DNA from 3 places in the Microbacterium sp. GW823-FHT02G05 genome. Region 2 is predicted to be linked to each of the others. Evidence: riboswitches for the same ligand, from Rfam matches in the RefSeq annotation. Region 2 holds a riboswitch; each other region holds the start of a gene.
The links. A riboswitch is a leader RNA that binds a small molecule or an ion and turns the genes downstream of it on or off. The one in region 2 is predicted to bind thiamine pyrophosphate.
Positions count from the first base shown of each region.

Region 1: it holds a riboswitch for thiamine pyrophosphate, as region 2 does, so the genes downstream of both, AC1REM_RS09855 (bifunctional hydroxymethylpyrimidine kinase/phosphomethylpyrimidine kinase) here and thiC (phosphomethylpyrimidine synthase ThiC) in region 2, are expected to answer to the same signal.
Region 3: it holds a riboswitch for thiamine pyrophosphate, as region 2 does, so the genes downstream of both, AC1REM_RS05130 (ECF transporter S component) here and thiC (phosphomethylpyrimidine synthase ThiC) in region 2, are expected to answer to the same signal.

Region 1 covers NZ_JBXAJK010000001.1:2,016,879-2,020,149, forward strand. Annotated here, with positions in the region: gene pheT (phenylalanine--tRNA ligase subunit beta) at 1-379, shown strand, start outside; gene AC1REM_RS09850 (NAD-dependent epimerase/dehydratase family protein) at 494-1,468, shown strand; TPP riboswitch at 1,461-1,556, shown strand; gene AC1REM_RS09855 (bifunctional hydroxymethylpyrimidine kinase/phosphomethylpyrimidine kinase) at 1,547-3,106, shown strand.
Region 2 covers NZ_JBXAJK010000002.1:554,338-557,608, forward strand. Annotated here, with positions in the region: gene ffh (signal recognition particle protein) at 1-1,474, opposite strand, end outside; TPP riboswitch at 1,548-1,655, shown strand; gene thiC (phosphomethylpyrimidine synthase ThiC) at 1,656-3,271, shown strand, end outside.
Region 3 covers NZ_JBXAJK010000001.1:1,083,685-1,086,955, forward strand. Annotated here, with positions in the region: gene AC1REM_RS05125 (D-alanyl-D-alanine carboxypeptidase family protein) at 1-1,095, opposite strand, end outside; TPP riboswitch at 1,172-1,281, shown strand; gene AC1REM_RS05130 (ECF transporter S component) at 1,274-1,897, shown strand; gene AC1REM_RS05135 (ABC transporter ATP-binding protein) at 1,900-3,271, shown strand, end outside.

The sequences.
Region 1 (3,271 bases), on a different contig from region 2:
TGCAGACCTCCCTGCCCGGGCCGTCGTGCTCGAGTTGGATCTCGATCGCGTGCTGACCCTCGCCGGTGAGCGTGTCGTCGTCGAATCGCTCTCGACGTATCCTGCGGCGACGCAGGATGTCTCGCTCGTTGTGCCCGCGACGGTGCCCGCGGCCGACGTTCGCGCTGCTCTCGTCGAGGGAGCCGGCGCGTTGCTGGAATCGGTGCGTCTGGTCGACGACTACCGCGGTGAGGGCGTGCCGGCGGACGCGAAGAGCCTGAGCTTCGCCCTGCGCTTCCGTGCATCGGATCGCACGCTCACGGCGGCAGAGGCGTCAGAGGCGAAGCTCGCCGGTGTCGCCGTCGCGGCCGAGCGCTTCGGCGCCACGCTGCGCGAGTAGGTCGCGGAAGAACTGTGGAAGGCGGGCAGCCCGAGAGGGGGGCGTGCCCGCCTTTCCCGTGCGCCCACAGCGAACCCGCTTCCCTTGTGGGGCGGATGCTGATGGCATGGCGTCATGACGGACGTTCTCATCCTCGGCGGAACCGGATGGCTGTCGGGTCGCGTCGCCGCGGGGTGGGTGACGGCGGGCGCAGCGGTGACGTGTCTGGCGCGGGGCGCACGTCCGGTACCCGCCGGTGCCACGCTCATGCAGGCCGATCGTGACGATCCGGATGCCTATGCGGGGGTCGCCGGGCGAGAGTGGGACGAGGTGGTCGACATCTCCTCGCAGGCGTCGCACGTGGCGGCTGCCGTGCAGGCTCTCGGTGAGCGGGCGGCGCATTGGACGTACGTGTCGAGTGCCTCGGTGTACAGCGATGACGAGACGATCGGGGCGGATGAGTCGGCTCCGAGACATGCGCCTGCGCGCCCCGGAGACGAGTATGAGTACGGTGCGCAGAAGGTCGCCGCGGAGGATGCCGTCGCAGCGCTCGGAGACCGGGCGCTGATCGTGCGCCCCGGCCTCGTCGTCGGCGCGGGGGATCCGAGCGACCGGTTCGGATACTGGTCGGCGGCTTTCTCGCGCGCCGGTGCTGGCCCGGTCCTGCAGCCGGAGACGGACGGGCGCCGCGCACAGTTGATCGATGTCGAGGATCTCGCCCGCTACATCGTGGATACTCGTCACTCCGGTGTGGTCAACGCGATGGGGGATGTCCTGCCGTTGGGGGGCCTTCTCGCTCGCATCCGGACGATCGCCGGCCACACGGGTGACATCGTGACGGCACCGGACGAATGGCTGGTCGCCCGCGACGTGCAGTACTGGATGGGCGCCCGCTCGCTTCCGCTGTGGCTGCCGGCGGACATGCCGGGGTTCATGGCGCGCTCGAACACGCGCTTCACGCAGACCGGCGGCGTGCTGTCGCCGCTGGAGGTGACGATCGACCGTGTGCGTGCGGACGAGGAGGCGCGCGGCATCGATCGTGAGCGCCGGGCTGGGCTGACACGCGTCGACGAGAGGGAGCTTCTGCAGCGGATAGACTGCCCGCAGTGACACGGGGTGCCGCGCCATCGCGGCTGAGAACAGACCCGTCGAACCTGATCTAGTTCGTGCTAGCGAAGGGATGTCGCAATGAGCGATCGTCTGCGTGTGCCATCATCCGTCTCTGCCGCCCGCACGGGCGCGCCGTTCATTCCGCGAGTGCTCAGCATCGCGGGCAGCGATCCGTCCGGTGGGGCCGGGATCCAGGCCGATCTGAAATCCATCTCTGCCAACGGCGGATTCGGGATGGCCGCGCTGACCGCCCTGACCGCCCAGAACACGCAGGGGGTGCGCGATGTGCATGTGCCTCCGGTGTCGTTCCTCCGTGCGCAGCTGGAGGCGCTCGCCGAAGACATCCAGATCGATGCGGTCAAGATCGGGATGCTCGCTAACGAGGACGTCATCGTCGAGGTGGCGCGCTGGCTGGTGGAGGTGCGCCCCGGGGTCGTCGTGATCGATCCGGTCATGGTCGCCACGAGTGGGGACCGCCTGCTGGACCCTGCGGCGGAGGATGCGTTGCGCAGACTGCTGCCACTCGCGCACCTGGTGACGCCGAACCTGCGCGAGCTCGCAGTGCTGACCGGCCGAGAGATCGGTGAGGAGTGGGATGCGGCGCTGGATGCGGCGGAGCAGCTGTCGCTCGATCTCGGCACCGCCGTGCTCGTCAAAGGCGGGCACCTTGCCGGCGCCCACACTCCCGATGCCCTGGTCGATGCTGCTCGTGCGCTCCGGCAGGAGTTTCCCGGGGCGCGCATCGACACCACGCACACGCACGGGACCGGATGCTCTCTGTCATCGGCGCTGGCCACGCGTCGCGCGTCCGGCGAGGACTGGCCGACCGCCGTGGCCTCCGCGCGTACGTGGCTGCGGGAGTCTCTGGAAGCGGCAGACGAGCTGCAGGTCGGGAGGGGAAGCGGACCCGTTCATCACTTTGCGGGCCTGTGGGCGCGGGGGAGCGTGATGACGCGCCCCCAGGCCGAGCAGCTGGCCTCCGACTGGTGGGAGATCATCCGACCGATTCGTGACGGCATCGACGAGCTGCCCTTCATCCGTGCACTCGCGGACGGCACGCTCGCGCACGCGCCGTTCGTGTTCTACCTCGCACAGGACGCGCTCTACCTCCGGGAGTACGCCCGCGTGCTCGCGGAGGCGGCGCGCCTGGCCCCGACATCTGAGGAGCAGGCGTTCTGGGCGGGATCCGCACAGGGCGCGATCGCCGGGGAACTTGAGCTGCACGCGTCCTGGCTCACCCCCGCGCAGGGCATCACTGCCGAGACATTCGCCGCCGCGCAGGCTCCGGCAACCACCGCCTACCTCGACCACCTCCGTGCCACCGCGTTCGACGGCGACTACGCCGTGCTGATCGCCGCACTCCTGCCCTGCTTCTGGCTGTACTCCGATCTGGGGGAGCGCCTGCACGCGGGGGCTTTCGGCGAGTACGCGCGCGATCCGGAGCATCCCTACGCTTCCTGGCTCGCGACCTATGCCGACCCCGCGTTTGCAGAGTCCACCCAGCAGGCGGTCGCCTTCGTCGGGCGGGCCGCAGGATCCGCGAGCCCTGAGGTGCGAGAGCGGATGCTGCGCGCGTTCACCGCCGCGTCGCAGCACGAGCTCGCCTTCTTCGCTGCACCGCTCCCCGTCGCACTGTGACGGCGAGATGACGGTGTGATTTGCGCAGGCCGGGCGCGGCGCGTTATCGTCGCGGCATGCGCTCGGCCTCTCACACCGCTTCGACACTCGTCTCGAGTGTCGCTGGTGCGCGCCGACGTCAGGGCGGACGCCGACTCTAGGCGACCCCTGCGCTCCTGCCTTCGG
Region 2 (3,271 bases):
CGGTTGGCGTGGAGGCCGCTGCGATACCGGAGTTCTCCGCAGCGCGCTTCGCGGGATTGCCCGAGCGGGACGCACCCTTGCTCTTCGCCCCCTTCTTTCCGCGCTTCGCCGAGGCACCGGGGCGCCCCATTCCGGGCATCGGGCCCATACCGGGGATGTTGGGGGTGCCGCCGCGGGCGACCGTCTTCATCATCTTCGCGGCCTGCTCGAAGCGGGCGACGAGCTGATTGACGTCGGTGACGGTCATGCCCGATCCGCGGGCGATGCGCAGGCGACGCGAACCGTTGAGAACCTTGGGGTTGCGGCGCTCCCCCGGCGTCATCGAGCGGATGATCGCCTCGGTGCGGTCGATCTCCCGCTCGTCGAAGTCGTCGAGCTGCTGCTTCATCTGCCCCATGCCCGGGAGCATCCCGAGCATCTTCTTCATGGAGCCCATCTTCTTGAGCTGCTGCATCTGCTCAAGGAAGTCTTCCAGCGTGAACGTCTCGGTCGCGAGCTTCTCGGCGAGCTTCTCCGCCTCGGCCTCGTCGAAGGCACTCTGCGCCTGCTCGATGAGGGTGAGGATGTCACCGAGGTCGAGGATGCGGCTCGCCATGCGGTCGGGGTGGAAGGGCTCGAGGTCGCCGAGGCCTTCACCGGTGGAGGCGAAGATGATCGGGCGGCCGGTAACGGATGCGACCGAGAGCGCGGCACCACCGCGCGCGTCGCCGTCGAGCTTCGACAGGACGACACCCGTGAAGTCGACGCCCTCCTGGAAGGCCTTCGCCGTGTTGACGGCATCCTGACCGATCATCGCGTCGATGACGAAGAGGACCTCGTCTGGCTGCACGGCGGCCCGGATGTCAGCGGCCTGCTTCATGAGCTCGGCGTCGACACCGAGGCGACCGGCGGTGTCGATGATGACGACGTCGTGCTGGTGGCGACGGGCGTGCTCGACGCCGTCACGGGAGACCTTGACGGGATCGCCGATGCCGTTGCCGGGCTCGGGCGCATAGATCGTAGCGCCCGCCTGCTCCGCAACGACCTGCAGCTGGTTCACGGCGTTCGGACGCTGGAGGTCAGCGGCGATGAGGAGCGGGGTGTGCCCCTCGCCCTCGAGCTGCTTCGCGAGCTTTCCAGCGAACGTCGTCTTACCGGATCCCTGGAGACCGGCGAGCATGATGACCGTCGGCGGAGTCTTCGAGAACTCCAGACGGCGCTGCTCGCCGCCGAGGATCGAGATGAGTTCTTCGTTGACGATCTGCACGACCTGCTGGGCCGGGTTCAGAGCCTTGTTGACCTCATCGCCGAGCGCGCGCTCGCGCACCTTCGCGGTGAAGTCCTTGACGACGGCGAGCGCGACGTCAGCGTCGAGCAGCGCACGACGGATCTCGCGGACGGTGCCGTCGACGTCAGCCGGGGTGAGCTTGCCCTTCGTGCGCAGGTTGCGGAAGGTCTCGGTAAGCCGATCGGAAAGCGTGCCAAAGGTAGCCATGGTGCTTCTGATTCTAGAGGAGCATTCGGCCGGTCACGGAGTCCGGCCACGACCCGACGCCGTGCTAGCGTGCCTGTGACCACACGGGGGCCCACGCATGGGCTGAGATCGGGCTGACGCGGCCTGCGACCGTCGAACCTGTCCGGGTAATGCCGGCGAAGGAAGTGAGCCTCATATGAGCATGTCTGTTGCGTCCCGTTCTCTGTCTTATGTCGCGGATGTGGAGTACGGCATCCGCGTTCCGGTGACGGAGATCGCCCTGGAGGATTCGCCCGGCGGTGACCCCAACGCTCCCGTGCAGGTGTACCGCACCGCGGGCGCCGGAAGTGACCCACTGGTCGGTCTGCCGCGGCTCCGGGCCGAGTGGATCGAAGAGCGCGGCGACACCGAGACCTACACGGGTCGCGAGCGCACGCTGCTCGACGACGGTCGCGCGGCGGTCCGGCGCGGCAGTGCGTCGGAGGAATGGCAGGGAGAGCGCCCCGTACCGCGGCGTGGCCGGGAGGGCAGACGTGTCACCCAGATGCACTACGCCCGCCGGGGGCTGATCACTCCAGAGATGCGCTTCGTCGCTCTGCGGGAGGGCTGCGATGTCGAACTCGTGCGCGGCGAGATCGCGGCGGGCCGCGCCATCCTGCCGAACAACATCAACCACCCCGAGTCCGAACCGATGATCATCGGCAAGGCATTCCTCGTGAAGATCAATGCGAACATCGGCAACTCCGCCGTCACGAGTTCGATCGCAGAAGAGGTCGACAAGCTGCAGTGGGCGACCCAGTGGGGCGCGGACACCGTCATGGATCTCTCGACGGGCGATGACATCCACACGACACGCGAGTGGATCATCCGCAACTCCCCCGTACCGATCGGCACGGTGCCGATCTACCAGGCGCTCGAGAAGGTGGACGGCCAGGCGCACAAGCTCACGTGGGAGATCTTCCGCGACACCGTGATCGAGCAGTGCGAGCAGGGCGTCGACTACATGACGATCCACGCCGGTGTCCTGCTGCGTTACGTGCCTCTGACGGCAGATCGTGTCACCGGAATCGTCTCGCGCGGCGGCTCGATCATGGCCGGATGGTGCCTCGCACATCACCAGGAGAACTTCCTCTACACGCATTTCGACGAGCTGTGCGAGATCTTCGCGCGCTACGACGTCGCCTTCTCGCTCGGGGACGGGCTGCGCCCCGGATCCGTCGCGGACGCGAACGATGCCGCCCAGTTCGCAGAGCTGGACACGCTCGCCGAACTGACGGCCCGCGCGTGGGAGTACGACGTGCAGGTCATGGTCGAGGGCCCGGGGCACGTGCCGTTTCACCTCGTGCGGGAGAACGTCGAGCGTCAGCAGGAGCTCTGCAAAGGCGCTCCCTTCTACACGCTCGGACCGCTCGTCACCGATGTCGCCCCGGGCTACGACCACATCACCTCCGCGATCGGCGCGACGGAGATCGCCCGCTACGGCACCGCGATGCTCTGCTATGTCACCCCGAAGGAACATCTCGGGCTGCCGAACAAGGACGATGTGAAGACGGGCGTGATCACGTACAAGATCGCCGCCCATGCCGCAGACCTCGCGAAGGGACATCCGGGAGCGCAGGAGCGCGACGACGCGCTCTCCAAGGCGCGCTTCGAGTTCCGCTGGCGCGACCAGTTCGCGCTCTCTCTCGACCCGGACACCGCGGAGGCGTTCCACGACGAGACCCTGCCTGCAGAGCCTGCGAAGACCGCGCACTTCTGCTCGATGTGCGGGCCGAAGTTCTGCTCGATGCGCATCAGCCAGGACATCCGCAAGGAGTT
Region 3 (3,271 bases), on a different contig from region 2:
CTTCGCGGACAGCAGGTTGTAGAGAATGTCCGGATCTTCGCCGATCGTGCCGGTCTTGACACCGATCACACCCGGATCCTCCAGTACGAGCTTGTTCGTGTTGGTCACGAGCCCCGCACCGGGGATATCCGCCTCCTTGGTCGCCACGATCTCCGCGATGACCGGGTTGCTCTCCGCGAGAGCGGCAAGCTGCAGGAGCGCGCGCGGCGTCGCTGTGTTGCCCCAGCCGATGCCGGAGGGGTTCTCCAGCTGGATATCCGTGACCCCGCGATCACGGAGCCATGCCGTTGCCGCGATCACGAACTCGGAATCGGAACCCCAGATGTCATCCGACAGGCGATCGGCGTAGTTGTTCGCCGACCCGAGCAGGATGCCCTGGAACAGCTGATACTGCGTGAGCGTCCCGTCAATCGGCACGTCGAGCGCCGACTGGTCATCACGCCGGTAGTCCCAGTGGACTTCGCTGTCATCGCTCGTGAACGCGAACGAGGTGCCCTGCTCACCCAGGCCGAGCGGCATGCGCTCCAGTGCGGCGAGAACCGTGACGACCTTGGTGATCGAGGCCATAGGCGCGGCTTCTTCCGTGGACGCCACGGCCGAAAGGCCCTCGATTCCCACAGCGGCGCTGCCGACGGCTGGCCACGTGATGGTCGCGAGTGCGGCGGCCTCGGGTGCGTAGGTCGCGGCGTCGATCGTCGGCGCCACCTCGTGCAGGGGCCAGAGCGCCATAGCGGAGGCGTAGACGATGCCGGTCGTTGCAAGCACGGCGAGCGGCGGCAGGACTCCCGATCGCAGGAACGAACGCCGCGGAGCCCCGGCGGTCAGCGCGGGGCCGGCGGCGGCACCGGTCAGGGGAGCCGGCGGGGTGGGCGTGGAGCCTGCGGCAACGGTGGCGACGTCGATCCAGCTGAGCGCGGGACGTCCGGTCGGGGCCGGGGCGGTTGCGGGTGGGCCCGCAGGTGCGAAGGTCGGCAGCTCTCCCGTCTGCTGCGCGCGCAGCGCGGCGCGGGTCCCGGGAGCATCGGCGCTGGCGGGAGCGTCCATGCGAGGCGCAGCTGCGGGGTCAGCCGCCGCCTCGGGAGTGTCGGTGGTCACCGTCCTAACGTAATGGACGCGTCCCTTGTGTCGTCTGCACGCGCGGTCTGCGACCGTGCACGGCGGGATATGATGACCTCAACACCACGGGAGTCCGGTGATCCGGGCTGAGAGGAAGCGAAAAGCGCTTCGACCGTCGAACCTGATCTGGGTCATGCCAGCGCAGGGAGGAGAAACAATGTCTACTGTCACGCCCACACGTCTCGGCCTTGGTCGTCCGGAACTCTGGCGCTGGCGCGTCGTCGACATCGTCGTCGCGAGCGTCATCGCGGTCGCCTGTGCGGTGATCTTCCTGCTCTGGAACGTCGGATACGAGGCGCCGAGCACCCTGCTCAAGCCGCTGCTGCCGGGCCTTCAGGGCCTGCTGGCCGGCCCATGGCTGATCGCCGGCGTGCTGGGTGGGCTCATCATCCGCAAGCCGGGCGCGGCGCTGTACACCGAGCTCGTCGCCGCGGTCATCTCGGCTCTGATCGGCAACCAGTGGGGGCCGCTGACGATCGTCTCGGGCGTCGTTCAGGGTCTCGGCGCCGAGCTGATCTTCCTCATCTTCCTGTACGGCGTATGGCGTCTGCCGGTCGCGATCCTCGCGGGTGCCGGTGCGGGACTCGCCTGTGGCATCAATGACCGCATCCTCTGGTACGCGGGTGCCGACACTCTGTTCACGACGGTCTACATCGCCTCGACCACGGTCTCCGGCGCCATCATCGCGGGCTTCGGGGCCTGGCTGATCGCGCGCGGTCTCGCGGCGACCGGCGCACTCAACCGCTTCGCCTCCGGGCGGGCGGCCACAGCCCGGGTCTGATCATGGGCGGTGCGGCGGCGCCGACCCCGGCCGCGCTCGAGGCGCAGGCCTGGGGGTGGCGCTATGCGACCCGGCATCGGTGGGCGCTCTGCGAGGTGACGCTGCGGATCGAACCGGGGGAGCGCGTGCTGCTGCTCGGCGCCTCAGGCTCGGGCAAGTCGACTCTCCTGCAGGGGCTGGGTGGTGTGCTCGGCGGCGCGGATGAAGGAGAGGAACTCGGCGCTCTGCTCGTCGACGGGGTGCCTGCCGCACAGGCCCACGGCCGGGTCGGCATGGTTCTGCAGGATCCGGACACGCAGACGATTCTGGAGCGCGTCGGCGACGACGTGGCGTTCGGATGCGAGAACCTGGGCGTCCCGCGAGACGAGATCTGGCCGCGGGTGGACGCTGCGCTCGACGCGGTCGGGCTCGACCTGCCGCTCGACCGGTCGACCGCCGCGCTGTCCGGAGGGCAGAAGCAGCGGCTTGCGCTCGCGGGAGTGCTGGCGATGCGCCCCGGTGCGATCCTGCTGGACGAGCCGACCGCGAACCTCGACCCGGACGGCGTCGCCGAGGTGCGCGATGCGGTCGCGGCGGCATTGGATGCCACGGGCGCGACGCTCGTCGTGATCGAGCATCGCATCGACGCCTGGCTGGATCTCGTCGATCGGGTGATCGTGCTCGGGACGGAAGGCGAGACGACGGTCGTGCACGCGGATGGCACGCCTGAGGCCGTGCTCGGCGCCCGAGGAGCAGAGCTCGCCGCTGCGGGAGTATGGGTGCCGGGGCATCCGCCCGCAGTTCCGCCCGCGCCCGCCGTGACGCCGGGGGAGGAGCTGCTGCGCACGCGCGACCTCGTCGTGGCGCGGCGGCGCGGTGTGCCGGTCGCAGGCCCCTTCGAGCTCACCGTGCGCGCGGGTGAGGCCATCGGGATCGTCGGCCGCAACGGAGCCGGGAAGTCGACGCTCGGTCTCACCCTGGCCGGTTTGATCGCACCGGAGAAGGGGCGGGTCGAGGCATCCGCGGTTCTTGCGGATGCTGCGAAGGGTGACCCGATCTCGTGGTCGTCACGTTCCCTGCTCACGCGCATCGGCACTGTGCTGCAGAGTCCGGAGCATCAGCTCCTCGCGCGCACGGTGCGTGACGAGCTTGCGGTCGGCCCGCGGGCGCTGGCCCTGCCCGAGGACGAAGTCAACACGCGCGTCGATGACCTCCTCGACCGTCTGCGGCTCACCGCGCTCGCTGCAGCGAATCCGTACACACTCTCCGGCGGCGAGAAGCGCCGACTCACGGTCGCCGCCGCGCTCGCGACGCGTCCTCGGGTGCTTGTGCTGGATGAACCGACGTTCGGGCAGGACGCGAAGACCTGGGCGGAACTCGTCGGCATCATCGCCC